DNA from 3 places in the Pseudomonas abietaniphila genome. Region 2 is predicted to be linked to each of the others. Evidence: riboswitches for the same ligand, from Rfam matches in the RefSeq annotation. Region 2 holds a riboswitch; each other region holds the start of a gene.
What was found. A riboswitch is a leader RNA that binds a small molecule or an ion and turns the genes downstream of it on or off. The one in region 2 is predicted to bind cobalamin.
Positions count from the first base shown of each region.

Region 1: another riboswitch for cobalamin. It lies ahead of cobO (cob(I)yrinic acid a,c-diamide adenosyltransferase); the one in region 2 lies ahead of ABDX87_RS25890 (CbtB domain-containing protein).
Region 3: another riboswitch for cobalamin. It lies ahead of ABDX87_RS26510 (ABC transporter substrate-binding protein); the one in region 2 lies ahead of ABDX87_RS25890 (CbtB domain-containing protein).

Region 1 covers NZ_CP155619.1:1,465,406-1,475,549, reverse strand. Annotated here, with positions in the region: gene ABDX87_RS06525 (NAD-dependent deacylase) at 1-739, shown strand, start outside; gene ABDX87_RS06520 (C40 family peptidase) at 815-1,504, shown strand; gene ABDX87_RS06515 (C40 family peptidase) at 1,593-2,129, shown strand; gene ABDX87_RS06510 (PQQ-dependent sugar dehydrogenase) at 2,331-3,677, opposite strand; cobalamin riboswitch at 3,829-4,047, shown strand; gene cobO (cob(I)yrinic acid a,c-diamide adenosyltransferase) at 4,160-4,771, shown strand; gene ABDX87_RS06500 (cobyrinate a,c-diamide synthase) at 4,768-6,069, shown strand; gene bluB (5,6-dimethylbenzimidazole synthase) at 6,277-6,927, shown strand; gene cbiB (adenosylcobinamide-phosphate synthase CbiB) at 6,924-7,832, shown strand; gene cobD (threonine-phosphate decarboxylase CobD) at 7,825-8,829, shown strand; gene ABDX87_RS06480 (cobyric acid synthase) at 8,826-10,144, shown strand, end outside.
Region 2 covers NZ_CP155619.1:5,866,751-5,876,894, forward strand. Annotated here, with positions in the region: gene ABDX87_RS25860 (fatty acid cis/trans isomerase) at 1-1,582, shown strand, start outside; gene ABDX87_RS25865 (acyltransferase family protein) at 1,920-2,939, shown strand; gene nfuA (Fe-S biogenesis protein NfuA) at 3,051-3,644, shown strand; gene cobM (precorrin-4 C(11)-methyltransferase) at 3,738-4,484, opposite strand; gene ABDX87_RS25880 (cobalamin biosynthesis protein) at 4,641-5,054, opposite strand; gene ABDX87_RS25885 (CbtA family protein) at 5,051-5,770, opposite strand; gene ABDX87_RS25890 (CbtB domain-containing protein) at 5,782-5,967, opposite strand; cobalamin riboswitch at 6,066-6,288, opposite strand; gene ABDX87_RS25895 (NAD(P)/FAD-dependent oxidoreductase) at 6,574-7,824, shown strand; gene ABDX87_RS25900 (ABC transporter permease) at 7,821-8,735, shown strand; gene ABDX87_RS25905 (ABC transporter permease) at 8,732-9,541, shown strand; gene ABDX87_RS25910 (ABC transporter substrate-binding protein) at 9,566-10,144, shown strand, end outside.
Region 3 covers NZ_CP155619.1:6,005,994-6,016,137, forward strand. Annotated here, with positions in the region: gene ABDX87_RS26475 (nitrite/sulfite reductase) at 1-722, opposite strand, end outside; gene ABDX87_RS26480 (ABC transporter substrate-binding protein) at 1,281-2,369, shown strand; gene ABDX87_RS26485 (DUF2970 domain-containing protein) at 2,371-2,613, opposite strand; gene ABDX87_RS26490 (pirin family protein) at 2,724-3,419, opposite strand; gene ABDX87_RS26495 (UvrD-helicase domain-containing protein) at 3,806-6,244, shown strand; gene ABDX87_RS26500 (ABC transporter ATP-binding protein) at 6,317-7,096, opposite strand; gene ABDX87_RS26505 (FecCD family ABC transporter permease) at 7,135-8,157, opposite strand; gene ABDX87_RS26510 (ABC transporter substrate-binding protein) at 8,163-9,176, opposite strand; cobalamin riboswitch at 9,317-9,514, opposite strand; gene ABDX87_RS26515 (aspartate/glutamate racemase family protein) at 9,567-10,144, opposite strand, start outside.

The DNA of each region.
Region 1 (10,144 bases), 2.2 Mb from region 2:
GACGGCAGCGGCCCTGCGCCACGCCAACCGCATTCTGATCATCACCGGCGCAGGCCTGTCTGCTGATTCCGGATTGCCGACGTACCGTGGCGTCGGCGGCCTCTATAACGGTCATACCGACGACGGACTGCCCATTGAAATGGCGTTGTCCGGTCCGATGCTGCGTCGCGATCCTGCGCTGTGCTGGAAATACATTGCACAGTTAGGCAGCGCTTGCCTGGGCGGACAGCCCAATGCGGCGCATTATGCGATCGCCGAATTGCAACGGCGCAAGCCTGAGTGCTGGGTGTTGACGCAGAACGTGGACGGCTACCATCGCGCGGCAGGCAGTCCGCCAGAACGGCTGATCGAGATTCACGGGCAACTGGCGCCGCTCTACTGCCAGTCGTGTGGCGCTGAAGATCCGCAGTTGAGCGAACATCTGCAACGGCCGCTGCCGCCGTTATGCGCACGCTGCCACGGCGTATTGCGACCGCCGGTCGTCTTGTTCGAAGAGATGCTGCCAGAGCTGGCATTGAACGTGCTGTATGAGGAAATGGCGAAAGGCTTTGACGCTGTGCTCAGCATCGGAACCACCGCCGGCTTCCCCTATATCCACGAGCCGATGCTGCGCACGCGGGTCGCGGGAGGCTTTACCGCCGAGATAAATCCATCGTCGACAGATCACTCCATTCACATGGACGCGTTCCTGAGGTGTAGAGCCTTAGATGTGATGGAGGACCTGGTAAGTCACATTTGATTCGATTGAATTTGCAAATGATGACGATAGAAGGCATAGTCTCGGCTTCTTTACACCTTAGCCACGGTCGTGCCCATGCTAAATCGCTTCGCACCCCTCGTGCCTCTCGCACTCGTTTCGCTGCTGTTCGGCTGCGCGGCCCAGATGCCAGCGTCGCAACAGCAGTCGCAGAACCCTCAGTTCAAGGATTCTGTCACCGCGCAAACCGCTGCCAAACGCGCTGATTATTCGGCTTCCGTACTGGATGACGAAATCGCCACCGAAGACGAACTGGCTCAGTTTGCTGACAACAAGCCCTACCAGTTACCGGTACTGGCAGACAGCATCCTGGAACGTGGCAAGTCGTTGATAGGTACCCGCTATCGTTTCGGCGGCACGTCGACCACGTCCGGTTTTGATTGCAGCGGTTTCATCGGTTACCTGTTCCGTGAAGAGGCTGGCATGAGCCTGCCGCGTTCTTCCCGCGAAATGATCAACATCGACGCACCTCTGGTCAAGCGTAACGACCTCAAGCCGGGCGATCTGCTGTTCTTCAGCACCGCAGGCCGCGGTCGCGTCAGCCATGCCGGCATCTACCTGGGCGATGATCAGTTCATCCACTCCAGCAGCCGTCGCAGCGGTGGCGTTCGTGTCGACAGTCTCGACGACGCTTACTGGGCCCGTACGTTCATCGAAGCCAAGCGCGCGCTGGCCATGGCACCTTCCAAGGTTCCGGAAACCACAACCGCGATGACCTCGACTACACTCAAGCGCCAACACCGTTAATACCGGGCGTGCAACCGGGGAAACCCTGATTGCACGCAGTCCCAGCTCCCGGCAGAGTAAGCCGCATCCCGCAAAGGTTGTTGTGTTTATGTCGTTTACGGTTCGCCTGGTTGTTGCTTCACTGGCTGTATTGCTGGCCGCCTGTTCCAGCACTCCACCGCCAGCCCCTCCCAAGGTCGTTTCCAGGCCTGTGGTATCCGCTCCTTCTCAATTTTCCTCTCCGGTCGCGGATGACGTGCTTTTGCGTGCCATCGGGCTGGTCGGCACACCCTATCGCTGGGGCGGCAATACGCCGGATTCGGGGTTTGATTGCAGTGGTCTGATCGGTTACGTGTATCAGGGCGCAGCGGGCATTACGCTGCCGCGCTCGACCCGCGACATGATCAACCTGCGTGGTCCTGACATCGATCGCAGCCAGTTGCAGACCGGGGATCTGGTGTTCTTCGCCACGGGTGGCGGGTCGAACGTCAGTCATGCCGGGATCTATGTGGGAGAAGGGCGCTTCGTGCATGCGCCGGCCACGGGTGGCACTGTCAAACTCGACAGTCTGGACAAGCCGTATTGGCAGAAGGCCTGGCTGAATGCCAAGCGTGTGATTACGCCGTCGAATCTGGCGCGGCAGTAAATCTCAGGTTTGCTGATCGTTCCCACGCTCCGCGTGGTAACGCAGGGGCTGGCGCTCTGCGTCAACGTCGACGCGGAGCGTCCTGGCAGGCATTCCCACGCAGAGCGTTGGAACGATCCTGGATCTCAACCTCCGCAAGAACAGGTTTGGCCCAAGTGGCGCTCCCACACCTGGAATGAGCCACGCAGACCCGCTCTCGGCTCATGGCGCTGAGTTCGACGCCTGCACCGTCCGTGCCGCCGTCACGCGCCAGATCTTGTTGCCGACGTCATCGGCCACCAACACCCCGCCTTTGTTGTCATTCACCACGCCCACCGGGCGACCTTGCGCTTTTTCGTCGGGGGAGAGGAAGCCGGTCAACAGGTCAACCGGCGTTCCGCTTGGCTTGCCGTCCTTGAAGGGCACGAAAAGCACCTTGTAGCCACTGTGAGGTTTGCGGTTCCACGAGCCGTGCTGGCCGACGAACAAGCCTTCGTTGAACGGTGCCGGCAACGACTTGCCGTCCGCGAAGGCCAGGCCCAGCGAGGCGGTGTGGGGACCTACCGCAAAGTCAGGCGCAATGGCCTTCTGCACGAGTTCCGGATTCTGTGGCGAAACCCGAATGTCCACGTGCTGGCCGTAATAACTGAAGGGCCAGCCATAGAAAGCACCATCCTGAACGGAGGTTACGTAGTCGGGCACCAGATCGCTGCCGATCTCGTCTCGCTCGTTGACGGCGGTCCATAACTTGCCGGTGCGCGGGTCCCAATCCATGCCGTTGGGATTGCGCAGGCCTGAGGCGAAGATGCGGTGGTTGCCGGTGGCAGCGTCCACTTCCCATATTGCTGCGCGGCCTTCTTCCGCGTCGAGGCCGTTTTCACCGACATTGCTGTTTGAGCCCACCGTGACGTACAGCTTGCTGCCGTCTTTGCTGGCGATGACGTTCTTGGTCCAGTGATGATTGATCGTGCCGCCCGGCAAGTCCGTGACTTTCAGCGGTTCGCCCTTGATCGATGTCTCGCCCGGTTCGTAGTTGAAGCGCAACAGGCGGTCAGTGTCGGCGACATAAAAGTTGTTGCCGACCAGGGTCATGCCAAACGGCGAATTGAGGTGATCGATGAACACGGTGCGGGTTTCGGCGACGCCGTCGTGATCTTTGTCACGCAGCAGCGTAATGCGGTTGGCGCTGGGAACGCCTGCGCCCGCCCGTCCCATGACTTTTTTCATGACCCAGCCGCGAATGCCTTTGCCATCGTCAGGCTTGGGCGGCGCGTTGGTCTCCGCCACCAGTACGTCACCGTTGGGCAACACATACAGCCAACGAGGGTGATCGAGGTTCTCCGCGAACGCCGCGACTTGTGTGCCGGGTGCGGCGATGGGTTTTGCGCCCGCCGCCCAGCCAACAGCCGGGGCGATGTTCACGGTGGGGATAAGGGTCTTGTTCGGTTCGGGAAGCTTGGGTGACGGGCCGGTGCCGTCCGAAACCTGCAACCTGGATGACTCGCCGCAGGCCGCGAGCCCTCCGGCGACCAACAGTAAAACCACCATCTGGGGTCTGAGTTTGAACATGATCGATCTCCGCTTGCTCGCAGTGAGGCATCTGGCAGTCATGCAAAGGCATGTACAGGAATAGAGACGTGGCTGAGCGGTGGGTTCAACCGCTCGTTCAATTGCTGCATGGCGTGCCGCTTTGATTGACGCTCTGGAGTCAACCCTCTAACCTTCGCCGATTGTTTCAGGTGCCCGCGACCACGGTCGTTCAACAGGGTGAAACAGGGAAGCCGGTGCGCGCATTTCACGCTCAATCCCGGCGCTGCCTCCGCAACGGTAAATGAGTCAAGGTCACGCACGATGCCACTGTGTTCATGGAGCATGGGAAGGCGCGTGGCTTGTGTTTCAACTCATGAGTCCGGAGACCGGCCTGATCCATTCAAACAGCATCACGGAGGGCGATGCTCTGCGCAGGCTCGGGTTTTCAGCTCCCGGCGCCTGCTGTCAGTCTTTGCCTGTGCCTTCCGTTTGCCACACCTGCCCTCAAGCGGAGAGCTGAGATGAGCGAATCCCCTGAACGTGACGAACGCCACCTGGCGCGCATGCTGCGCAAAAAGGCGGTGATGGACGAGCGCATTGCCAGCGCCCCGAATGAATGCGGCCTGCTGCTGGTGTTGACCGGCAACGGCAAGGGCAAAAGCAGTTCCGCCTTCGGCATGCTGGCGCGAGCCATGGGCCACGGCATGCAGTGCGGCGTGGTGCAGTTCATCAAGGGCCGCAATGCCACGGGCGAAGAACTGTTCTTCCGCCGCTTCCCGGAACAGGTGCGCTATCACGTGATGGGCGAAGGCTTTACCTGGGAAACTCAGGATCGCCAGCGCGACATCGCCGCTGCCGAAGCCGCCTGGGCCGTCACGCAGCAACTGCTCAACGACCCGAGCATCGGTCTGGTGGTCCTCGATGAACTCAACATCGCCCTCAAGCACGGTTACCTCGATCTGGAGCGCGTGCTCAGCGATCTGCAGGCGCGCCCGCCCATGCAGCACGTTGTGATCACCGGGCGTGGCGCCAAGCAGGAGTTGATCGACCTGTCCGACACCGTGTCTGACATCGGCGTGGTGAAGCATGCATTCCAGGCCGGTATCAAGGCGCAGAAGGGCATCGAATTGTGAGTGAGCGTCAGCCTCGGCAATGCCCGGCGGTGTTGATCGCCGCGCCCGCGTCCGGTCAGGGCAAGACCACCGTCACCGCCGCGTTGGCACGCCTGCATCGCAATCAGGGTCGCAAGGTCCGTGTGTTCAAATGCGGGCCGGATTTTCTTGACCCGATGATTCTCGAACGCGCCAGCGGCAACCCGGTGTACCAACTGGACATGTGGATGGTGGGCGAGGACGAGAGCCGTCGTCTGCTGTGGGAAGCGGCCGCCGACGCTGACCTGATTCTCATTGAAGGGGTCATGGGGTTGTTTGACGGCACGCCGTCCAGCGCCGACCTGGCGAGGCATTTTGGCGTGCCGGTCCTGGGCGTCATCGACGGCACGGCCATGGCGCAGACGTTTGGTGCACTCGCCTTGGGGTTGGCGCGTTATCAACCGGATTTGCCGTTCGCCGGTGTGCTGGCCAACCGGGTCGGCACGGTGCGTCATGCCCAATTGCTCGAAGGCAGTCTGACCGAAGGCCTGCGTTGGTATGGCGCCCTGTCGCGGGAAACCGGTATCGAACTGCCGAGCCGCCATCTGGGCTTGGTGCAAGCCAGTGAACTGAACGATCTGGACGTGCGTCTGGACGCTGCCGCCGATGCGTTGGCCAGCACCTGCGATGCAACGCTGCCGCCGGCCGTGACATTCTCGGCGCCTGATTTCGTGCCGGCCGAGCCCTTGCTGGCGGGCGTGCGCATCGCCATCGCCCATGACGAAGCCTTCGCGTTCACCTATGGCGCGAGCCTGGATGTGCTGCGGGCGATGGGCGCTGAACTGTCGTTTTTTTCGCCGATTCGGGACACGCAGATCCCTGACGCGGACAGCCTGTATCTGCCTGGCGGATACCCCGAATTGCATCATGTGGCGCTCGGGCAGAACGTCTCGATGCTCAACGCGATTCGCGCTCATCACGCCGCAGGCAAGCCATTGCTCGCCGAGTGTGGTGGCATGCTGTACCTGCTGAATGCGCTGACCGATGTCGACGGTCAACGGGCTGAGCTGGTGGGTTTGCTCGACGGCGAGGCTGTGATGCAGAAGCGTCTGGCTGCCTTGGCGTTGCAAGCGGTGGAGTTGCCGGAAGGCACGCTGCGCGGCCACACCTATCACCATTCGCTGACCAGCACCGAGCTGACCCCCATCGCCCGAGGCGTCAGCCCCAACGGCGGTCGCGGCGCCGAAGCGGTGTATCGGGACGGCAGAATGACGGCCTCGTACGTGCATTTTTATTTTCCGTCCAATCCTAAGGCGATGGCGGCGCTCTTACGGCCATGAATAGCGCTCTGACACTTTCCATCGCCACCCTTACGCGGTCTGGGTGTAGGAACGCTGTGCCCTGTGGGAGCGAATTCATTCGCGATACGGTGTTACAGGCTACGGCTCTGTATCGGCTGTACCGACTTCTCGCGAATGAATTCGCTCCCACAGGTTATTCACACAGATCAGATTTCCGCGGTGGGCCAACTGGCCGAGATTGCCGCCATGACTGACCACGCCTTCAGCGACGAAGAACGCGCTGCTGTTTACCGGGCCATCGCCGAGCGTCGGGACATGCGTCATTTCAGCGGTGGCTCGGTGGCCCCCGAGTTGCTGGCGCGGCTGCTGGAAGCGGCCCATCAGGCCCCTAGTGTCGGTTTGATGCAGCCGTGGCGCTTCATCCGCATCACTGACCGTCAACTGCGTTCCCGCATTCAGGCGCAGGTCGAGCAAGAACGGATTCGAACCGCCGAGGCACTGGGCGAGCGCTCCGATGACTTCATGAGGCTCAAGGTCGAAGGCATCAATGATTGCGCCGAAGTGCTGGTCGCTGCATTGATGGATGACCGCGAGAAGCACATTTTCGGTCGGCGCACGTTGCCGGAAATGGACATGGCGTCGTTGTCCTGCGCGATCCAGAACCTGTGGCTGGCAGCCCGGGCCGAGGGTCTGGGGATGGGCTGGGTGTCGCTGTTCGACCCGGTTTCCCTCGGCCAATTGCTGGAGATGCCAAGTGGTTCAAAAACCTTGGCGATTCTGTGCCTGGGGCCGGTCAAGGAATTCTATCCGGCGCCGATGCTGGTATTGGAAGGTTGGGCGCAGGCGCGTCCGTTGCAGGATCTGGTTTACGAGAACAAATGGGGAGTGAGTCCATGAGTGTGGCGTTGTTGAGCGTCGCCGGGGTTGCGCTGGATGCGCTGCTCGGTGAGCCAAAACGAAACCACCCGCTGGTGGCGTTCGGGCGCTATGCCGAGCGCATCGAGCAACGTTTCAACGCAGGCGGTCGCGGTTGGCGCAGCCATGGTGTGACGGCCTGGTTCATCGCCGTCGTGCCGCTGACGGTGGTGATCACCTTTTTCAGCTGGCTGCCCTACATCGGCTGGCTGGTGGAGGTGGCGGCGCTGTATTGCGCGCTCGGCTTGAGAAGTCTGGGCGAGCATGTCGAGCCGGTGGCTCAGGCGCTGCGCGGCGACGATCTGGAAGAAGCCCGCCGTCGTGTGGGTTACCTGGTCAGTCGCCAGACCTCTGAACTGGACGCCACCGAAGTCGCCCGTGCCGCCACCGAGTCGGTGCTGGAGAACGGCAGCGACGCGGTATTCGCAGCCATTTTCTGGTTTGTGGTCCTTGGCGCGCCGGGCGTCGTCCTCTATCGCCTGAGCAACACGCTGGACGCGATGTGGGGTTATCGCAACGAGCGCTTCGAGCGTTTCGGCTGGGCCTCGGCCAGGATCGACGATCTGCTTAACTACATTCCTGCGCGTCTGGTGGCGTTGACCTACGCGCTATTGGGCAAGACCCGGCTCGCCTTGCGCTGTTGGCGGACCCAAGCGCCGAAATGGGACAGCCCGAACGCCGGTCCCGTGATGGCGGCGGGCGCCGGTGCATTGGGTGTGGAGTTGGGCGGTGCGGCGATCTACCACGGTGAACTGCATCAGCGTCCGCAATTGGGCGAAGGCGCACCCGCCGACGCGACTTCCATTGATCGTGGTTGGCAACTGGTGCAGCGCGGCGTCTGGCTGTGGCTGCTGATCCTCTGTCTGGGGACTGAATTCTATGCTTGAGCATGGCGGCCGGCTGCGCGGCGCGGTAGCGAAGTACGGCATCGCCGAGGGCGGCTGGCTCGACCTGTCCAGCGGCATCTCTCCGTGGGCCTGGCCGATTCCGCCGATCCCCGCCTCGGCGTGGGCGCGTCTCCCGGAAACCGATGACGGTCTGGAGAGCGCAGCGCGTCTGTATTACGGCGCACCCGATCTGCTGCCGGTCGCGGGTTCTCAAGCGGCTATCCAGGCGCTGCCGCGTCTGCGTCAGGCGGGCAAGGTCGGTGTGTTGTCGCCGTGCTATGCCGAACACGCCGAAGCGTGGCGCAGCAACGGCTTTCTGGTGCGCGAGGTGCTGGAGCATGAGGTCGAGCGTTTCATTGACGCCCTCGACGTGCTGGTGGTCGTCAACCCGAACAACCCCACGGGCCTGAGCCTGACACCGGAGCGTTTGCTGGAATGGCACGCAAAGCTGGCGCAGCGCGGCGGCTGGCTGGTGGTGGACGAAGCGTTCATGGACAACACGCCACAGTTGAGTCTGGCGGCTGAAACCCAGCGCCCCGGGCTGATCGTGCTGCGTTCGTTCGGTAAATTTTTCGGCCTGGCGGGTGTGCGTCTCGGTTTCGTGCTTGCCGAGTCACGCTTTCTCAAAGTGCTGGCCAGGCAGATCGGCCCATGGTCGGTCAGCGGGCCGACGCGGATGCTCGGCCAGGCGTGTCTGGACGACGTCAAAGGGCATCGCGTGCAGCGCGAGCGAACGGAGCAGGCCAGTCAAAGGCTGGCAGCATTGCTGGCGCATCACGGTTTTGCACCGCAAGGCGGCTGCGCGCTGTTTCAATGGCTGATCACGCCGCTGGCCGCCGAGCTGCATGAGTTCTGTGCGCAACGCGGCATTTTGCTGCGCATCTTTCTGAACGCCGGGCCGCACAACAGCAGCCTGCGGTTTGGCCTGCCCCGGGACGAGGCCGACTGGCTGCGACTGGAAAAGGCCTTGAGCGAATTTTCCCGGGAGCGTGCATGAACACTCCGAAAACCGGCAAGACCCTGATGGTGCAGGGCACCACGTCGGATGCCGGCAAGAGCACGCTGGTGACCGCGCTGTGCCGCTGGCTGACGCGTCAGGGTGTGCGCACCGTGCCGTTCAAGCCGCAGAACATGGCGCTCAACAGCGCGGTCACCGCAGACGGCGGCGAGATCGGGCGTGCCCAAGCCGTGCAGGCCCAGGCCTGTCACCTTGAACCGCACACCGACATGAACCCGGTCCTGCTCAAACCCAACAGCGACACCGGCGCACAAGTGATCATTCACGGTCGCGCGGTGACCACCATGAACGCCGTGGCGTATCACGATTACAAAGCAATCGCGATGAAAGCGGTGCTGGCGTCGCATCAACGGCTGAGCGAACAGTGGCCGGTGGTGATGGTGGAGGGCGCGGGCTCGCCGGCCGAAATCAATCTGCGTGCGGGTGACATCGCCAACATGGGCTTCGCCGAAGCTGTGGATTGTCCGGTCCTGCTGGTGGCCGACATCAATCGCGGTGGCGTCTTCGCCCATCTGGTCGGCACGCTGGAGCTGCTGTCGCCCAGCGAGCAGGCGCGGGTGAAAGGCTTCGTCATCAACCGTTTCCGCGGGGACATCGCGTTATTGCAACCGGGCCTCGACTGGCTGGAACAGCGCACCGGCAAACCGGTGGTGGGTGTGTTGCCGTACGTGATGGATTTGCACCTTGAGGCTGAAGACGGTCTGGATCAGCGCCAGACCGACAAGGCCGAACAGGTGCTCAACGTCGTCGTGCCCGTCCTGCCGCGCATCAGCAATCACACCGATTTCGACCCGCTGCGCCTGCACCCGCAAGTGAACCTGCAATTTGTCGGGCCCGGCCAGCCGATTCCGGCGGCGGACCTGATCATCCTGCCGGGTTCCAAGAGCGTGCGCAGCGACCTGACCTACTTGCGTAATAACGGGTGGGACACGGCGATCAGCCGTCACTTGCGTTACGGCGGCAAAGTGCTGGGCATTTGCGGCGGGCTGCAGATGCTGGGTGAGGAACTGCACGATCCGCTGGGCCTCGAGGGCGCAGCGGGGTCAAGCCCCGGTCTGGGATTGCTGGCCATGAGTACGGTGTTGGAGCAGGAAAAACAACTGTGCAACGTGCGCGGCCGTCTGACGCTGGAAGACGCGGACGTCAGCGGTTATGAAATTCATGCGGGCGTGACGACAGGGCCTGCGCTGGAGAACCCGCTGGTGCAGCTCGGCGATGGTCGTTGCGACGGCGCACGCAGTGCCGATGGCCAGGTACTGGGCACCTATCTACACGGACTGTTCGAAAACCCGGC
Region 2 (10,144 bases):
CGGCGAGCCCGAGCATTTCTTTCAATGGGTGCGCTCACGCACGCCGAGCGGCCAGCCGGTGGATCTGATCGCAACCCGCCGTCCCGATGACGATCCTGGCACAACCTTCTATTACCGACTGATGCCGGTGCAGGGCGTCATCGTTCACAAGACCCACATCACCTATCCGATGGGCCCGCAGAAGCTGGCTCGGGTAAAACAGCTGTTCTACGGCGGTAACTGGCACGCCACCGAACTGCCGGGCTACAGCCCGCAGCGCCGCGCGAATCCGTTCGACACTTTCAAGGAAATCCCGGCAGTTGCCCGTTACCAGTTCATGCTGGATAACGCGGAATACTTCGTCAGAACCTTCATTCGTGGGCCAGTCTGTCGCGGTCAGATTGCGACGGATGTTATTCGCGACCACTTCTGGGCGCTGTTTCAGGAGCCCGCCCACGACCGCTACATCACCGACGCGGTCTATCGCGGCAAGGCCACGCCGCTGTTGGCGATGCCTGGGCAGAACGACGACGTCGGCAGCGTGCTGAGCCTGTGGCACGACTACCGGGACAAGCGTAATGAGTATGAGGAACTGCGCAGCGATGCCTACGCGGACATGCCGCCGCCGGGGTGGGCGACGCTGTGGGCGGGCAACGATAACGCGCTGCTGACGATCTTCCGCCACTTTGACAGCGCCACCGTCAACAAGGGCTTGATTGGCGATCTCCCAACTACGGTCTGGCTGTTCGACTACCCGCTGCTGGAGCGCACGTATTACCAGTTGGTGGTCAATTTCGACGTGTATGGCAACGTCTCCCATCAGGTGCAGACGCGGCTGTATTTCGACCTGATTCGCAACGGCGCCGAGGTCAACTTCCTGCGCCTGATGCCGGCGAACAAGCGCGACGACATCCTTGGCAGTTGGTACCAGAACAGCGGCAAGGTGAAGATGTGGATGGATTACCAAGCCATCGACGACGATACGCCCACGGGCATGAAGCTCGATGAAAAGGACCCCAAGCACGACTTCGAACGCAAGCTGGTGGAGAGGGCGGGGACGCTCAACGCTGCACCGGATCCGATCAACCGCTGCACCGGTGCCTATTGCTCCCGGCCTGGCATCGGGCCGGTATTCAGCGATGTCGAGCAGTCGCTCAGCCGACTGGTGTCGCGACCGGCCGCAGGCTTGCGGGTCATCGATAGGCTGCCGGAAGCGACGATGCTGCGGATTCAGGACGGCAGCGGCAAGCGCATCGTCTACAGCATGCTGCGCAATCGCGCGCACAGTAACGTGGCGTTTCTGTTGGGCGAGGCCTATCGCTATCAGCCAGGGCTGGACAGTTTGACGATCTATCCGGGCGTGCTCAGCAGCTACCCGAACTTCATCTTCAACATTCCGGCCAATGAGGTCAGTGCGTTTGTCGATGCAATGGAGCAGGCCCACGAGCACAAGGCGGCCTTTGACAAGATCGTCGAGCGCTGGGGCGTGCGTCGCAGCAACCCGTTGTTCTGGACGTATTTCCACGACCTGGATCACTACATCCAGGAAACCGAGCCGGCCGAGGCGGGTGTGCTCGATATGAACCGGTACGAAAACCTCTGATATGTAGGACCCGACATGCTCTGATCTTTTGCGAGAGTGAACTTGCTCACGAACACGTTCTGATCGTCACATCGACAGTGACGGCGCAGACGCCTTCGTGAGCAAGCTCACTCCCACTATTTTTTCGGGCTTGGCGCAACATCCGCTTCGTTCCCGCCAGCGCGGCGTGAAACCCGAAAACCCTTATAAAACATGGCCTGCAGCCATTATGCAGCCCGTCAGTCCCGCCGAACCTTTTTGCAAACATCGAAGTCGGACCCTGTGAGTCGTCCTGCAAGCGCGGCCTTTTTTGGAGGTCCTGATCGTGGGTCAAACCCGACGAAGCAAGAGGTTAGAGATGTTGATTTCGGTTCAAGCCCTGCGGGCACTCGCCGCGTGGGCCGTTGTGTGTCACCACTTCATGCAGATTTTTTTCGATTTTCATCCCAGCGGCCCGATCGGCCGGTTTTTTACTGAAAAGGGTGCCGTGGGTGTCGACATCTTCTTCGTCATCAGCGGTCTGGTGATCTACCTGTCGACGGTAGACAAGGACATACCCGCCAGTCGCTTCATGCTCAATCGCATCATCCGTATTGTCCCCGCTTATTGGCTCTACACCGTGGTGATGGGGTTATTGGTGGTCGTCGCGCACCCCTTGCTGCCGCACCAGGTCGTGGACTGGCAGAGCTTCATCCTTTCGCTGATGTTCATCCCGTCCGAGAACCCCGGTGGGTATGGGCTGTACCCGACGTTGAATGTGGGCTGGACGCTGAATTACGAAATGCTGTTCTATGTCCTGTTCTCGATGGTATTCCTGTTCCAGCAGCGCCTGCGCCCGTTGATCGTTGCCGCCGCGTTGTTCGCGGTGACCGATGTGCTCGGGCGTTCAGGGTTGATCAGCCGTTTCTATGCCAACGATATCGTTTATGAATTCCTGCTGGGCATCGGGATCGGGGTAATCTACCGCCGCGGCTGGATCTCTGAACGGCTGTGGCTGCCGTTGCTGGCCATCGGCGGTGCGTTGCTGACGATCAAGCAGCTTCCGCCAGACCTGCGCATCGTCAATTGGGGCCTGCCCAGCGCGGTGATCGTCGTAGCGTGCATTTCGCTGGAACCGTACATGCGCGGCAGTCGCCTGCTGAAAACCATGGGTGATTGTTCCTATTCGGTGTACCTGCTGCATGTGCTGGTGTTGTACGGTGGCTGGCTGGCCGCTCAGCGGTATGGTGTCAATCCATACGTGGCATTCGCCGTGTGCATCCCGGTGATCGCCCTTGGCGCCTGGCTGAGCTACGAGTGGATCGAGAAGGGATTGTACCGTCGGATGAAAGGCTGGCTGGACAGCAGAAGGGCGGTCAAGGAAGTGGCCGTTCCCTGACAGCTGGCGTCTCGCCACCGGTCTCGACAAAATTACCTGAGCGAAATACTAGGACTTTGTCAGTTGCCGTGGAATGGCGTAAACTCCGCCCCACGTCTGCGAGGAATTTTCATGACCGCTATTACTATTACCGATGCCGCCCACGATTACCTGGCCGATCTGCTGGAAAAGCAGAACACCCCCGGCATCGGCATCCGCGTGTTTATTACCCAGCCTGGCACCCAATACGCTGAAACCTGCATTGCTTACTGCAAGCCAGGCGAAGAAAAGCCGGAAGACAAGGCCATTGGCCTGAAGAGCTTCACGGCCTGGATCGATTCGTTCAGCGAAGCGTTTCTGGATGACGCGGTGGTCGACTATGCCACCGACCGCATGGGTGGCCAACTGACCATCAAGGCGCCAAACGCTAAAGTGCCGATGGTCAATGCCGACAGCCCGATCAACGAGCGCATCAATTACTACCTGCAGACCGAGATCAACCCGGGTCTGGCGAGCCACGGCGGTCAGGTCACCCTGATCGACGTCGTCGAAGAAGACGAGGCCAACATCGCCGTGTTGCAGTTCGGTGGTGGTTGCCAGGGTTGCGGTCAGGCTGACGTGACGCTCAAGGAAGGCATCGAGCGCACGTTGCTGGAACGCATTCCTGAGCTGTCCGGTGTGCGTGACGTGACTGACCACACTCAGAAAGAAAACGCTTACTACTGAGTGATTCTGCTGCACAAAAAGCCTCGACTGGTTCGGGGCTTTTTGTTGGGTACATATTCTGTGTAGGCGCATCGTGTCAGTCATGCGCGCGTTTTAAGGCCTGAACACATGCGCATGCCCGGCGCGATACAGCGATGACTCGCTGAACACCTCATTTCCCAGCACACGCCCCACCAGAATCAGCGCCGTACGCCTGAAACCCTTCTCCTGCACCTTTTGTTCGATATCAGCCAGCGTGCCGGTCACCCAATCCTGATCAGGCCAGCTGGCGCGATGAACCACGGCGATCGGGCAATCCGACCCGTAGTGCGGCGTTAGCTCGGCGACGATCTTTCCGAGATTACTGACCCCCAGATGAATCGCCATGGTCGCCTTGTGCCGCGCGAGGTCGCCCAGCGCTTCGCCTTCCGGCATCGCCGTCTTGTCGCCGTAACGGGTCAGAATCACGCTTTGAGAAATATCGGGCAGCGTCAGTTCGGTGCCCAGCAGCGCGGCGCAAGCGGCGGTGGCGGTGACGCCGGGGATGATTTCGAAGGGGATGCCCAACTCACGCAGGCAACGAATCTGCTCGCCAATCGCGCCGTACAAGCTCGGGTCGCCGGAGTGCACGCGCGCCACATCCTGGCCGTTTGCATGAGCAGATTTCATCAGGGTGATGATCTGCTCCAGATGCAACTCCGCACTGTTCGTCACCTGAACCGCCTGATGGCCTTCCAGCACGGCCTCCGGGACCAGCGAACCGGCGTAGATGATGACCGGACAGGTGCGGATCAGACGCTGGCCTTTGACGGTGATCAGGTCCGGATCGCCGGGGCCTGCGCCGATGAAGAAAACGGTCATGGGGTCTCCAGATTACTCACTCTTGTACTTCTGCACTCGGGGCAGGCACGATTTCTGTGGGAGCGAATTCATTCGCGAAAAATCGTCCAGGCATCTGCACATTCGGCGCCTGAAATTCCGATTCGCGAATGAATTCGCTCCCACAGGGAAATGGCATTACAACGTGGAAGCCAATGCGAAGGTCGCTTGGGAACTGTTGCGTCGTTCGATCACCAACTTCACGGGTGGGCCGTTTAACCGCGAAGCCATCGCCAGCGCCGCGCTTTCTGCCACGCCATAACAGCCGGTGTGGTCGAAAGCGATCTGTGAGCGGTGGCTCAGGTGCGGCTCGAAAACCGCCAGCTCCTCTGCGCTGAAAAACCCGAGCGGCAACTGGAGTTGTTCCGCCAGTTCCAGCAGTCCCACCTCGTCCGATTTGCGGTCGATGGAGGCGAGGGCGGTGACGTCGTTCAACGTCAGCTTGTGTTCCATCAGGCAGACTTCAATCAGCCCCAGCAGCACCGACGCGGGGCAGCCACGCTGGCAGCCCAGGCCGATCACGCGTATCGGCCGGTTGTCGGGTTCACTCATACGGCGTGGTTCAGGCTCGCGTGAGCTGATTGCGCGGCGCTGCGGCGAAACAGCCAGGCGCTGATCAGGCCCATCGCAATCCAGAACACCGCGTTGGTCAGCAACGAGGCGATCTTGAACTGTGCCTCCAGCGCTTGCGGCGCCAGTGCCGAGTGGACTTCCGGCTGAGGTGCGCCAACGACGTGTGGAATCACCAGGATCACGGCCCCCAGCACTTTCAATAGCCAGTGACGAGCGAACACGATCAGCGCCAGACCTACTGCCGTGGAGGCGGCGGTGCTCGCCCACCAGATTTGCCGCTGAGTCAGGTCTGCGGCCGCTGTGCCCGGCAACTCAGGGGGCAAGCCCAGGGTTGGCGCGAGGACGAACACGGCAAAACCGGCCAGTCCCCAGAGCGCGCCCTGGCGAGCGGTGGCCGGCGTGCGCAAGGTGTAAAGCGCTACCAGCATCAATGCGAAACCCACGGCAACCACCAGGTTCCCGCCCGCCGTGGACACTACGCGCTGCCAGCCATCTTCCGGCTCCCAGGCCTCGTCGTCGTGGACATGAGCGGCCATGGCGCCTTCAGCATGCGCGTGCTGTTCGGCGGCAGGGGCTTTCTCATAGGTTTCAGCTTCGTGGATCAAGGGGGCGACCCAGAAGCTTTGCAGCAGGGTCAGCAGCAGGGCAGCGAGCAGACCCGTGAAACCCGCCGTTTGAGCGATTCGCTTGAACATGGCGAGAGGTCTCAATGGCAAGGGAAGGCGGCGCTGTGACGGGTGTCGTGCGCAGCGTTGTGCACGGCGTCCAGGTGCGAGAAACCGGCGAAGTAAACCAGGCACGCGCCAAGGATCATCGCGCTGATGGCGGCGGTCAGGCGTTGGGTCTGAGTAGTGATGTGGCTGGATGTCTGGCTGGTGGTACTGATCGACATGGCGCTTCCCTCTGAGATGTCAGCGGACGGGAAGGCGCAAGGGACACGGCGGACGAGCGTCGGCCATGAACTCAACAGCGCCCGCCCACCGCGGGTTCGTTATGTGTCGTTGTCGGGCCGGTCTCCGGGCTTGCGAGGGACACGTGCAACTGCCACATGCCTTCAAGAATCGCCTTCCCATATCGCTACCGACACAGTGGATCTGACTCTTCACTCGCTTACCGTTGCGGGGGCAGCGCCGGACTTGCACACACCTTGAGGTCTGCGCGCACCGGTTTCCCGTTTCACCCTGTGAAGGGCACCCGTAACAAGGCGTGTAGGAGACCACGGTGTGGTGCCTCAGTCAATCGGGATGGCGTGGCGCGTGAGGGCATCGGGCCGGTTACAGGCTGAACCCATTGCCTCTCTTGGGGGACGATCTATCGAATATCGATAGCTTTAAAGGCCTTTAACGACGCATTTGCCCCGGAAACGACGTGCCGGGAAGAGGGCACTTGCGCGCCTGACGATATCGAATATAAATAGACTTATATCGATTATCGATACAGGTGAATCTTGAAAGCATCAGTCGATCTCTTCAGTTGCCTTTGGCAGGTTCAGTCACCCATGCCGGCCTTCGTCGCCAGGCTCCCGTCCCGTGCGCGTTGTGTGGTGATTGGTGCGGGGTACACCGGGCTGTCCACTGCGCTTGAACTGTCGGCGATTGACGGCGACGTGGTGGTGCTTGACGCACTGAACATCGGTGAGGGGGCTTCGGGCCGTAACGGCGGGCAGGTGATTCCCGGACTCAAGCTGAATCCCGATGAACTGGAGCAGCGGTTCGGGCAGTCGAAGGGCGCCGCGCTCACCGATCTGGTGGGCGGTGCAGCCCAACATGTGTTCGATCTGATCAAGCGTTTGGGCATTGAATGCGGCGCGCGTCAGGACGGCTGGATCCAGGCGGCCCATCACGACGCGGCGCTGGACAACCTGTTGAATCGCGCCGTTCAGTGGCAGTCGCGTGGCGGCGACGTGCAGGTACTCGATCAAGCGCAGACCACTCGGCTGTTGGGCACGTCTATTTATAAAGGCGCGCTGCTGGATCGACGGGCGGGGCAGCTGCAGCCTTATCAGTATGTCCAGGGGCTGGCCGCGGCAGCCAGATCGCGCGGGGTGAAGATTTTCGAACACTGCGCGGCGTTGCAGCTGCGACGTGGCGAAGGCGGATGGACCGTCACTACCGCTAGCGGTGAGATCCGTGCAGAACAGGTGGTCATTGCGACCAACGCCTACTCTTCGCCATTGCTGCCGGCGTTGCCGCACACCTACGTCACGTTGTGGAGCCTGCAAGCGGCCACGGCGCCGTTGTCCGCTGCGTTGCTCGACCAGGTGCTGCCGGGCGGGTTGCCGGTTTCCGACACCTTCCGTGTGCTGCGCTATTTTCGAAGAACCGACGACGGCCGCTTCGTGCTCGGCACCCGAGGTGCCTTTCGCGACGCGTTGAACGGCGGCGATGTGGCACGTGTACGGGCAGAAATGCTGGACATTTACCCGATGCTGGAAAATGTACCTATCACGCACTGCTGGTGCGGTCGTGTCGCGGTGCCCGCCGCCAGTATCCCTATGCTCAGCCAGCCCGAGCCGGGTTTGACTGTCGCCTTGGGCTACTACGGACGTGGCGTGGCCATGGCGACTCGTATGGGCGGACTGGTTGCTGACTTGGTCAACGGCTTGCCACCCGAAGAGAGCGCCTATCCGGTCACGCCGTTCAAGGCCATGCCCGCCGCGCCCTTGCATCGCAACGTGGCCCGGGTGGCGGCGAACGTCATGCGTTTTCAGGACCTGTTCGAACGTCGGGTCAGGGGAGGGAAGCGATGAGCCGAACACACGCAGAGGTCGGTGCAGAGATGACAGTGCCCGCGACTCAACCCCCACGCCGCTCTCGCGCCAAGGTGTTCGACGCCTGGCTCAACCTTCCGGGCGGGTTGATCACCTGCACCTTGATTCTGTTCGCGCTGGGGTTGTTGCTGTACATGAGCGTGCGGGTGAACGACGGGCAGATCATTGGCTCAGCCTTCAGTCTCGACAACCTGTGGTCGGCACTGACCGATCCGCTGACGCGGCTGGTCTTGCTGCGCTCGATCGTGCTTTCGGCCATCGTCACCGTCGCGACTGTGGTGCTGGCATTTCCAGTGGCGTACTTCCTCGCGTTTCGCGCCGGTCGCTGGCGCCACCTGCTGTTGTTTCTGGTGACCCTGCCGTTCTGGACCAGTTACCTGTTGCGGGTGTTCGCCTGGAAAATCGTCCTTGCCTATAACGGCGTGCTCAATTCGGCATTGATGCAGTTGGGGATGATCGATGCGCCCCTCAATGGCCTGCTCAATACGCCTTCGACCGTGGTGGTCACGCTCGCCCACGCTTACGCGGCGTTCGCCGTCCTGCCGTTGTACATCTGCCTGCAAGGCCTGCCGAAGAACCTGTTCGAAGCAGCGGCTGACCTGGGCGCCAAGCCCCATCAAGGGTTCTTCCGGGTGGTGTTGCCGTTGTCTGTGCCGGGCATTCTCTCGGCGGCACTGGTGGTGTTCGTGCCCACGGTGGGCGACTACGTCACTCCGGCGCTGGTCGGCGGCCCCAACAGCTCGATGATTGGCACCCTGATTCAGGCGCAGTTCGGCAAGGCCAACGACTGGCCCGCCGGCGCCGCGCTGGCCGTGATCAGCATGATCGCGATTGCAATCGTCGTGGTGGCGGCGCGCTGGATCATCACCCGCTGGAGTACGCGCACATGAACCGCTACCTGACGCGTCACTGGCTGGTGGTCTATGTGGCCGCTTACCTGGTGTTCCTGTACCTGCCGACGCTGCTGATTCCGGTCTTCTCGTTCAATGATTCCATCGCACCGGCCTTTCCGCTCAAAGGCTTCACCCTGCAGTGGTACCAGAGCCTGATGGACGATCCACGGCTGCGCAATGCGGCATTGAACAGCCTGATGGTCGCAAGCTTGGCGGCCGCGATTGCCACCGCTGCCGGGTGCCTGATCGCCTACGCGGACCTGCGTCGCAGTTCGCCGCTGGCGCGCGGCATCTCTTTGCTGGCGCGGCTGCCCATTTTGTTGCCGGGCGTGGTGTTGGGCATTGCGTTGCTGGTGGGAGTCAACCTGATCGGGCCGGGACCTTCGTTGGGCGCCATCGTGGTCGGCCACGTGTGTTTCTGCCTGCCGACCACGGTGGTGGTGATGCGCAGCCGGTTCGCTGCTTTTCCGCGCAGCCTGGAGGACGCGGCCATGGACCTGGGCGCGGACGAGTGGACGACGTTCCGCCGGGTCGCCCTGCCGCTGGCGCTGCCGGGCCTGTTGTCGGCCTTCATGCTGGCGTTCATCACCTCGTTCGACGAGTTCATCGTCGCGTTTTTTCTGGTCGGCACCGAACCCACCTTGCCGATCTACATCTGGAGCCAACTGCGTTTTCCCAAGCAACTGCCGAGCGTGATGGCGCTCGGCACGGTGATCCTCGTGGTCTCCGTGATTCTGGCTGCGCTGGCCGAGCACCTGCGGCGTCGCGGCACCCGTTCCTCTGCCAATTCCATAATGAAATAGCTCGGAGGTCTCATGAAAATCCGCATGACTGATTCACGCTCCTGGGTAATGGGGCTGAGTGCGTTTGCTCTTGGCGTCACGTTGTTGCAGCAGGGCGCACAGGCCGCCGACAGCGGCAAGCTCACCTATTTCACCTGGTCGGGGTACGAGTTGCCGCAGTTTCACGGCGACTTCGAAAAAGCCCATGCAGGGCAGGTCGATATTTCGGTGTTCGGCGATGACGACGACGCACTGTCCAAGGCGCGCGCGGGCTTCCATCCGGACCTCGCGCACCCGTGCTACGACAAACTGGACCGCTGGAAACAAGCCGGGCTGATTCAGCCGCTTGACCCCAAGCGCTTGAAAAACTGGGACCAGATCTTCCCGGTCCTGCAGAAGCTGCCGGGGATCGTCGACGCCGACGGCAAGGTCTGGATGGTACCGTGGGACTGGGGTAACACCTCGATTCTGTACCGCACCGACCTGGTGAAGAACCCCGAAGCGACGTGGAAAATGTTCTTCGACTCCGCGTCGCCCTACGCCGGCAAGATGGCGACCATCGATGCGGTGCACGATACGCCGCTGGTGGCCGCATTGCTGGCAGGGGTCGACCCGTTCAAGAAG
Region 3 (10,144 bases), 140 kb from region 2:
CCGTAGCGGTTGTACACGCGCAGGATCGCGTCGAGGTAGCTCAACAGGTCCTGCCACGGCAGGAACTCATTGATGAACGCGCCAACGACCGGCGTACGGCCCAGACCGCCGCCGACCAGTACACGGAAGCCCAGCTCGCCTGCGGCGTTTTTCACCGGCTCAAGGCCAATGTCATGGACTTCGATGGCGGCACGGTCAGAAGTGGAACCGTTGATCGCGATCTTGAACTTGCGTGGCAGGTAGGCGAATTCCGGGTGGAAGGTCGTCCACTGACGCACGATCTCGCACCATGGGCGCGGGTCAACCAGCTCATCGGCAGCGACGCCGGCAAACTGGTCCGTGGTGACGTTGCGCAGGCAGTTACCGCTGGTCTGGATGGCGTGCATCTGCACGGTGGCCAGTTCAGCGAGAATATCGGGAATGTCTTCCAGCGCCGGCCAGTTGAACTGCACGTTCTGGCGGGTACTGATGTGTGCGTAGCCCTTGTCGTAGTCGCGGGCGATTTTGGCCAGCATGCGGGTCTGGCGCGAGGTCAGCTGGCCGTAGGGCACAGCGACGCGCAGCATTGGCGCGAAGCGCTGGATATAAAGGCCGTTTTGCAGGCGAAGCGGGCGGAACTCTTCTTCACTGAGCTCGCCGGCCAGATAGCGGCGGGTCTGGTCGCGGAACTGCTTGACGCGGTCCTCGATGATCCGCTGATCGTACTCGTCGTATACGTACATGGTGGTCCTGTTCTCAGGCGGTTCACTGCTGCTTAGACGGCCGGAAACAGGCGATGCGTTGTCGCGAAAGTCTCAGGCCGCTGAACAAATCTGCGCGCACGGTCGCGCACTCCTGACGGAGCCGGGGGAGGTTACCAGTTTGCGAATATGCGCAAAAGTGATGTTTGAATATATGCAAAGAACCAAAAGTGATAAGCATCACGTCGGCTGCTCATAACCCCACTTGTGATAAGGACACGCCTCGACTTTACTCTGCTCAAGGCCGGGGTCAACCGTCCCGGGCCTGCTTCATCTGCAATCACCAATAAGACTGACAAGAGGCGATGCAATGAGTAACCACCACCCTAAAGTTGCCAAGTCCGACAGCCACGTGGATGCCTGGGCGATCTTTTTCATCATCATTCTCGTTGTGGGGGCCGCTGTTTTCTGGGTCAGCCACCAATAGCGCAAGCACCGCGTCTCCACGTTGGGTACGCCTTACCCGACGGCGGCCGATAGGGTATAAGCGGGCCTGATACGGGTCGGTTGTGTACTTATGGGTGGTGAGGCTTGGTGTCCATGATCAGGTTTTTCAGTGGCTGCCTCATTCTTGTCGTGGGTGGGCTGTGGTTCAGCGGTGCGTGGGCAGCTTCGGTGGTGTTCCTCAACCCCGGATCGGCGCCGGATCCGTATTGGTCCAGCTATTCGCGCTTCATGCAGGCGGCGGCCGACCGCTTGGGCATGAATCTGCAGATCTACTACACCGACCGTGACACGCGCACGCTGCTGACACTCGCCCGCAAGACGCTGCAAGGCAGCGATCGGCCGGACTATCTGGTGTTCTCCAACGAGCTGAACGTTGCGCCGGAGGTGCTGCGCCTGTCGGTCGGCAGCGGGGTCAAGCTGCTCGCGGTCAACAACACCTTCACGGCGGATCAACTGAGCATCCTCGGCGATTTGCGCAGTCGCTACCCGGACTTCCTGGGCAGCGTCGTGGCCAACGACGAAGAGGGCGGCTACCTGATCGCCAGGCGGCTGATCCAATCGCGAGCGCCCGTGCTTCCCGGACAGACCCTCGAGATGCTCGCGTTTTCCGGCACCAACAGCACACCGGTTTCCCTGCAACGGGAAAAAGGCCTGTACCGGGCCTTGGCCGAAAATCCCCAGGTCCGACTTCGGCAGATCGTTCTGGGTGGCTGGCGCCGCGACCGCGCTTACGAGCAGGCGCAGGTGCTGCTCAAGCGTTACCCCAATGTGAGTCTGGTCTGGGCGGCCAGCGACTTGATGGCGTTCGGGGTGATGGACGCCCTGCGCGAGGCGGGCAAACAACCGGGCAAAGACGTGCTGGTCGGCACGATCAATGATTCGACCGCCGCGTTGCAGGCGCTGCTGGAAGGGCGTTTGAGCGTGGTTGCCGGTGGACACTTCACATTGGGTGGCTGGGCGCTGGTTTTGTTGCATGACTACGACAAGGCCGATCAAGAGACCCGTAAGCCCATCGGCACCTGGCGGGTAAGCGCGATGCAGATCAGGGAACGCAGCGACAGTCTCAGCTTCATGCAGGCCAACAGCCGAGACGACTACGGCATTGATGTCCGCCAGTTCACTGAAGGACGCAGCCCGAAAGGCGTCGCTTACCCGTTCGTGCGGGTCGGTGCTGCGGACTGAGTCACGGCACGGCAAAGTGCAGGACCAGTTGCACAATGCCCATCAACGCCAGCGCCAAGATCGCCGTGAAGGCAACGCCCATGATCACGAAGTGCGACGGTTTGCCATGGGTGAAGTCCCGGGCGCGATTCTTGTGGCTCTGCACGCCAAAGGCGGCGGCCATGACGCTGTGCAGCATCTGCCAGAAGGTCGGGGGCTTTTGATCGTCCGGGCATTGGGGTGAATCATCGGATGGCTTGTCCATGGGCCTGCTCAAAAAGAGGAATGGCCCAGTGAAGAATAGACGTCATCTCAATAAAAAAGCCCCGGCGTCTCACGAAACCGGGGCTTTCCGTTTACAGCATCAGCGCGCTGTTACGCGACATCCACCAGAACGATCTCGCTGTCTTCGATGGCGGTAACCCGCAATACCCGCTCATCTTCAACCGCCACGCCGTCCCGCGCTTCGGCACGCAGACCGTTGACCTCGATGATCCCGGTTGCAGGCACCAGGTATGCCCGGCGACCTTCGTCCAGCGTGTATTCAGCCGTTTCACCGGCTTTCAGGTTGGCCGCGACCAAGCGGGCATTGGCCCGGATGCGGAGTTCGATGTCGTCGTCCGCTTTACCGCTGGCCAAGGTCACGAAACCTTCGCGGTTGCCTTTCGGGAACGGTTTGGCGCCCCAGGAAGGTGGAGCACCGACTTCGTCCGGCATGATCCAGATCTGGAAAATGCGCGTCTCTTTCGACTCCAGGTTGTATTCGCTGTGGGCCACGCCGGTCCCGGCGCTCATCACTTGCACGTCGCCTGCTTCTGTGCGGCCACGGTTACCCAGGCTGTCCTCGTGAGTGATCGCGCCTTCACGGACGTAAGTGATGATCTCCATGTCGCGGTGCGGGTGGCGTGGGAAGCCCGTGCCGGCCTGGATCACATCATCGTTCCACACCCGCAGTTGGCCCCAGCTCATGCGTGCCGGATCGTAGTAGTTGGCGAACGAGAAGTGGTGATGAGCGTTCAGCCATCCGTGGTCGGCGCCGCCAAGGGATTTGAAAGGTCGAAGTTGCAGCATGATCAGTTCCTCCATTAGCAGGGCCGGCCTAAGCAGCAGCGCCGCTGGTGATGACTCTTCAGTCGATGGAGCAATCATCTATCAATCATGTATCGATAAAAAGCGTAAGTTTTGCGTCATTATAATCGAAATATTAAATATGTCATAACGGCCTTTTATGCCTCTTTACCTGCACTTGATCGGCTAACTCCATGACCGCAAAGCATTTCGCTGGAGCTCGCGGGCGAATGGGGCGACCATAGGCGCCTTCCCGTTCAACGCTGATAGATGGAGCCCGCGTGTCGCACGATTTTCCAGCCGAGCCGCCCCACGAGCTAACCGCTGACTTGCCCCCCGACCTGACGGCGCCCGAGCGCTTGCCATTCTTCAAGCGGCTGCTGGCGCGGATGATCGGCCGAGGGTTGTCGCGCATGCAGGCCCAGCACGTTCCGTCCTGGAGACAGGGGCATGCAGACGGCTTTCTCAATGGTCACGCCGAGGGCATGGACGAGGGTTACGCCGAGGGTCGTCTGGACGGCATCGAAGAAGGGCGCCGGGTGTTGGTGATCCGCGACACACGTCCTGGGGAACACCGCGGGCCGAGGGTCGACGACCATCTGTTCGATGACTGGCGCCTGCCGCTGACCAACGAGCTGAAAAAGCGCATCAAGGCCGATGTGGCGCAAAAGCTCCCGTCCCATGCCCAGCCAACCGCCGCCCAGTGGAAGATGATTTTCAGTGATACGCCCTCGACCTATGTCATCGCCGGCGCCGGCGCGGGTAAATCGACATCGCTGGTCTTGCGTGTGCTGCTGCTCAATCACTATTTAGGTTTCGAACTGGACTCGATGACCGTGGTGACCTTCACCCGTGAGTCGCGCAAGGACTTCATCAACAAGCTCATCGAGATCATGGGGCTCTGGGGGCACGACCTGTCGCTGCGCCAGGCTCGAGCGGTGGTGCGCACCTTCCACTCGCGCATTCTGCCGCTGGTGCGCAGCTTGCCGGGCTTCGAGCAGCTTCAGGCCTTCGAAAACCTCAGCAGTCAGAATGCCAATCTGTCGGGTGGTGACCTGTTCGGCAACACACTGCTGGACGATGGCGCGGACAGCAACCCCTTCGACCTGCGCATCAACGATGCCCAGCGCCAGCAGATGAACCTCTGCTATCGGGACCTGTACGCCGCCAATCCGCGCTTTCGTGAAGTGATGGCGCCGCTGTATCGGCATTCATTGCAACTGAAGGAACTGGATCGCGATCATCCGGATGTGCAAAAGCGCATCACCGTCATGGGGCTGTCGTCCAAGCGCGATGAAGAACTGTGCGACGTCATCGAGGACCTGTGGATTCGCGCTGGCGCCTGGCCGATTCAGGGCGTCGAGCCGATGCGTCAGACGGTCGAAGTCAGCGGCTTGACCTTTCACGTACACGGCTATGCCGCCGAACTGGACGCCTGGATCGTGCTCGGTTTCGACCCGAGCGAAGACCAGCACCTGCGCCGCCCGGACGCCAAGCTGCCGGTCTGGGCCGAGTGGGTCATCAAACGCACGCTGTTTCAGGCGTTCTGCCGCAAGCCGGTGATCTGGCTCGAGAACTACGAGGCGTCGCGCGGCATGATGCAGTCGCTGTCGGGGGCGGCGGTCGCCGGGCCGGGCTTCGATTACAAGGTCAAAGGTGAACTGAGCGCTGCGCCGTTGCTGGACTGCTTTGTGGCCGCCGCCGGTTTCACCGAAAACCTGGGGCTGGATGTCCCTGATGCCGTGTCGCAGATGAGCTTCTCGGATCAGGACCCGGACCGGTTCTTCTTTGAGGCCTTGAGCCTGTTCTGGAAGGCGTTCGAGGACCATCTGCTGGAGCAGACCCCGCCGGTCATGACCTACAACCGGATGTTCTCGCTGTTTGGTGAAAATTCCCCGGAGAATCTCAAGCTGGTCAACGACGAGGGCTTGCGTCCGCTGTCGCACCTGATGATCGATGAGTTCCAGGACGTCTCGCCGCAAATCGTCTCGTGGATCCGCGCCAGCCTGAGGGAAATCCGCAGCCGTGGCCCAGCGTTGCATGTGGGCCGAGGCGCGCAGCGCTCATCGCTCTTGTGCGTCGGAGACGACTGGCAGTCAATTTACGGCTGGCGTGGCAGCTCGCCGAAATTCTTCATGGAGTTCCCCAAGGAGTTCCCGTCGCCAAGCACCACCAAAGTCATGCTCAGCGACAACTTCCGCAGCCACCAGCACATCATCGACGCGGCCGAACACATCGTGCGCGCTGCACCGGCGATCAGCGGCAAGAAGGCCCGAGCCAGCGGGCCGGTGCAGGAGCTGCTGCCGGTCAACGTGTTCGATCGCGATGACGATCAATTGGTGGCGAGTCTGATCGAGCATTACAACGCGGGTCACTCGGTGCTGCTGCTGTACCGCAAGGGGAGCGAGCGCAGCAAGTTGCCGGAGGCACTGCAATCGGTGATGAATACCGATTATGCGTTGCCGCCCGGCGAGCGGCGCCTTAAGCAACTGACGTATCACAGCTCCAAGGGTTTGCAGGCTGACGCGGTGTTCCTGCTCGGCGACTGCCAGCACCTGACCCAGTCACCGTACAAGAATCAGGTCTACCAGATGGCCGGGCTGGGCAAGGAGGGCGACCTTGAAGCCTTCGACAACGCGCAGAAGGACGAGGTGTTGCGCCTGGCGTATGTCGCGATCACCCGGGCGGTGCGTCATTGCTACTGGTTCATCGACGCGGCGGGCAACGACGACGCGGCCGTGCCAAAAGCATCTTCGCGGATTGCCGGGGACAAAGCCTTCTTCGAAGACCGACGAGGGGCCATGCGCAGCGATGAGGCCACCGTGTAGCCACGCGGTTTGTCGGCGGTGCAGCGGTGGCGGTCGTGAGACCGCCATCGCGCGGGCGGCCCGATTGGGGAGTTAGGGAGCGCAGTCTGAGACCGTGCGCAGGCGCAACAGCTTCGCGCCGTCGACCGGATCGGTCAGCCAATGCCCCGTGACGCCGAACGTCGTGTACAGGCGTTCCGGCGTCAGCACCTCGAAGGGTGAACCCAAGGCCACCAGACGCCCTCCGTCAAGGACCGCCAGACGGTCGCAGTCCAGCGCCTGATTGAGGTCATGAAGGGCGATGACAGTGGTGACGGGTAATTGATGAACCCGCCCGAGGATCGACAACTGTTGCTGGATATCCAAGTGATTGGTCGGTTCGTCCAGCAGTAAAATCTGTGGCCGTTGCGCCAGCGCCCGGGCGATATGCGCCCGTTGCCGTTCGCCTCCCGAGAGCGAATGCCATGCGCGGTGTTTCAAGTGCTCCAGGTTCACGTCGGCCATGGCTTGATCAACGATGTGCCGGTCGACATCGGTCCAGGGGGCGAGCGCTGACAGCCAGGGCGTCCGACCCAGTTCCACGGCCTGCTGCAACGTCAGGTGGTCGCTGGTTTGCGCGTGCTGTTCGACCACCGCCAGGCATTGTGCGATGTCCCTTCGGCGCAGGGTCGACAGGGATTTGCCCCGCAATAGCACGTCGCCCTGGGTCGGCGTTTTCAGCCCGGCCAGCAGCTTGAGCAGGGTCGATTTGCCAGATCCGTTGGGGCCGATGACACCGAGGTTTTCACCCGGCTGAATCGCCAGGCTGACGCCCTTGAGCAGTTGAGCGCCTTTGACCGCGTAGCTCACGTTGACTGCATTGAGCAGAGGCATACCCCCACGGCTGGCCGCGTGAATCGGGTTGGCAGCGTTCATCGGAGGCGGCTCCCACGGATCAAGATCAGGGCAAACACCGGGGCACCGACCAGTGCGGTGATCACGCCGATGGGCAGTACTTGTCCCTTGATCACGGTGCGGGACAGTGCGTCAGCGGCGATCATGAACAGTGCGCCGCTCAGCGCACTGAGCGGCAGCAAACGGGCATGGCGCACGCCCGCGATCATGCGAACGGCGTGCGGGACGACCAGCCCGACAAACCCGATCGAACCGACGATGGACACCATGACCGCGGTAATCAGTGCAGTGGTCGCGATGAGCGTGGCCTGAACCCGGCGCACGGGGATCCCCAGTGACGCCGCCGAGTCGGCGCCAAAGGTGAACGCATCCAGTGAGCGGCGATGCCACAGACAGACCGCCAGCCCGAGCAACACCACGGGCACCGCCAGGCTCACCGACGACCAGCGCACGCCGCTGAGGTTGCCGAGCAGCCAGAACATGATGCCGCGCGCCTGCTCGGCGTTGGCTGAGCGGGTGATCAGAAAGGACGTGAGGGCGTTGAATAACTGTGAGCCGGCGATCCCCGCCAGAATGATCTGGCCGGCCGCCGTCTCGCCGCGAGAGGCGCGGGCAAGCAAGGCCACCAGGGCAAAGGCGGCAATCGCGCCGACAAAGGCGCCGGTCGACAGGGAGACTGCCCCGGCGCCCAGACCGATGACCGCCACTAGGACGGCCCCTGTGGAGGCGCCCGCCGATATGCCCAGCAGATAAGGGTCGGCCAGCGGGTTGCGCAGCAGCGACTGCAAGACGACGCCGGAAATTGCCAGCCCCGCACCACAAGCCGCCGCGACAATGGCGCGGGTCAGGCGGTAGTTCCAGACAATGCCTTCGTCGATGAGGTCCACCCGGTAACCGGCCGCCCACAGCTTGTTCGCCAACACCTGAGCGATGACAGGCAGGCTGATCGACGTCTCGCCGATCGCAACGCCCGCCATGATTGCCAGCGCCAGTACGGCGCTGACCCACAGGCCGTGGCCCAGCCATCGACACACACTCATGCGGTTCATGGCGCAGAGGTGGCGCTTTGAACGGCAGCGCCGAGCTGCTCGATACCGTCGAACAGCCTCACGCTGGATTCCATTGCGCTGGCGTCCATGATCACGATGCGATTGTGCTTCACCGCGTCCATGTTGCGCGTCACCGGATCGGATTTGAGAAACGCCAGTTTCTTTTCATGATCGTCGGCCGGGAAGCGCCGGCGGTCCATGCGAGCGATCACCAGAATCGTCGGATTGGCCTTGGCGATGGTTTCCCAGCCAACGGTGGGCCACTCTTCATCGGAATCGATGACATTGCGCATGCCCAGCGTGTCGAGCATGAAATTGGGGATGCCCTTGCGGCCGGCGACAAAAGGGTCAGTGTCGAGGTCAGGGCTGGAAAACCAGAACACCGCCGAAACGTCGTGGCTGCCATGGTTTTTCGCCTGTTCAACGGCCTTGGCCAGACGCGCCTGATAGCCGGCGATCAGCTGTTGTCCGCGATCCTGTACGTAGAAGATCAGCGCCAGTTGAGCCAGGGTCTTGTACAGCGTCTCGACGTTGAAGGCCGCCAGGCGCGTGCCGTCCGCGCCCACCCGGTTGTTCTTGCCCTCACAGTCGGACGGCAGGATGTAGGTCGGGATGTTCAGGTCGTGAAACTGTTGCCGGGTACCGACTGCGCCTTGAGGTCCGACCATCCATTCGAACTGAACCGGGACGAAATCCGGGCGTTTGCCAACCACCGACTCGAAGCTGGGTGCGTTGTCGGCCAGGCGATCAATCGTATTGTTGGCGTCCTTGAATTGAGGCAGTACGTCGTTGAACCACAACGACGTGCCGATCACCTGTTGGCTGAGCCCCAGTGCGTAAAGCATTTCCGTTGCGGCCTGGCCGATGGTCACGGTTTTTTGCGGTGCCTGGGCGAATGTCAGCGGTACGCCGCAGTTGTCGACCGTCAGCGGGTAATGCGTTGACTCAGCGAGGAGCGGGCTAGACAGCGTCAGACTGGCGAGCAACAACCAAAGGCGGCGCAGCGACATGAGCGGGGATCTCCAGTAAACCTGTTGGCCGAAAGGGCAGGCACTGGAAAGCACATCCCGGCTCGCCGCTGAAAAGACAGGGCAAGTGCAGATCGCGAAAAAGACGCGCACGGGTGTCCTTCCCGGACACCCCGCCGGTGAATGATTGACGCTTGCCGGCAGGTCTCCTGACTGGCGCGTCCTCGCCCGGCTTCAGCCTTCCCGGTTTGACCCAGTGGCATTCTTGAAGCAGGGCTCAGCGCCTACAGTTGCGGGGACAGTTCCGTTTGAGCCTGGCAGAGCAGGGCCCGTGGATTCCCTATTAATTCCGAGTGGAAACCGGCGGCGGGGATACTAAACGATTCGCTGGCATGAGGCGAATGCACCGCCGGTCTATCGCTCACCGACGCTTCAATTCTGCAGACGAAACGGCCAGCCAACGACGCTCTTCGGCCGCGGCGTGGCGTAGGTGCGGACCTTCGAGGTCTTGAGGCCCAGACGTACCAGCGATTCGGCCAGTGCCACGGCCGCTGTCACGCCATCAACCACCGGAACACCGGCGCGGTCGCGAATCATCTGATCAAGGCCGGCCATTCCTCCGCAGCCCAGGCAGATCACTTCCGCTTTATCTCGGGTGACGGCTTCAACGGCCTGCTCGGCGATGGCTTCCAGCGCGCGGTCCGGTTTTTCCTCCAGTTCCAGCACGCTCATGCCGCTGGCGCGCACCGAGGCGCAACGCTCGTAGACGCCCGCCAGTTTCAGCCGGTCCTCGATCAACGGCACCGCCCGATCCAGCGTGGTCACCACCGAGTACTTGTGGCCCAACAGCATCGCCAGGCTTGCGGCCGCCTCGGTAATGTCCACCACGGGTACTTCCAGCAGCTCCTGCAGACCTTCGCGGCCGTGCTCGCCATAGCCAGCCTGAATCACCGCATCGTAGGGTTCGTCGTAGGACAGTACCCGGTCCATCACCGCGATGGCCGCCAGGT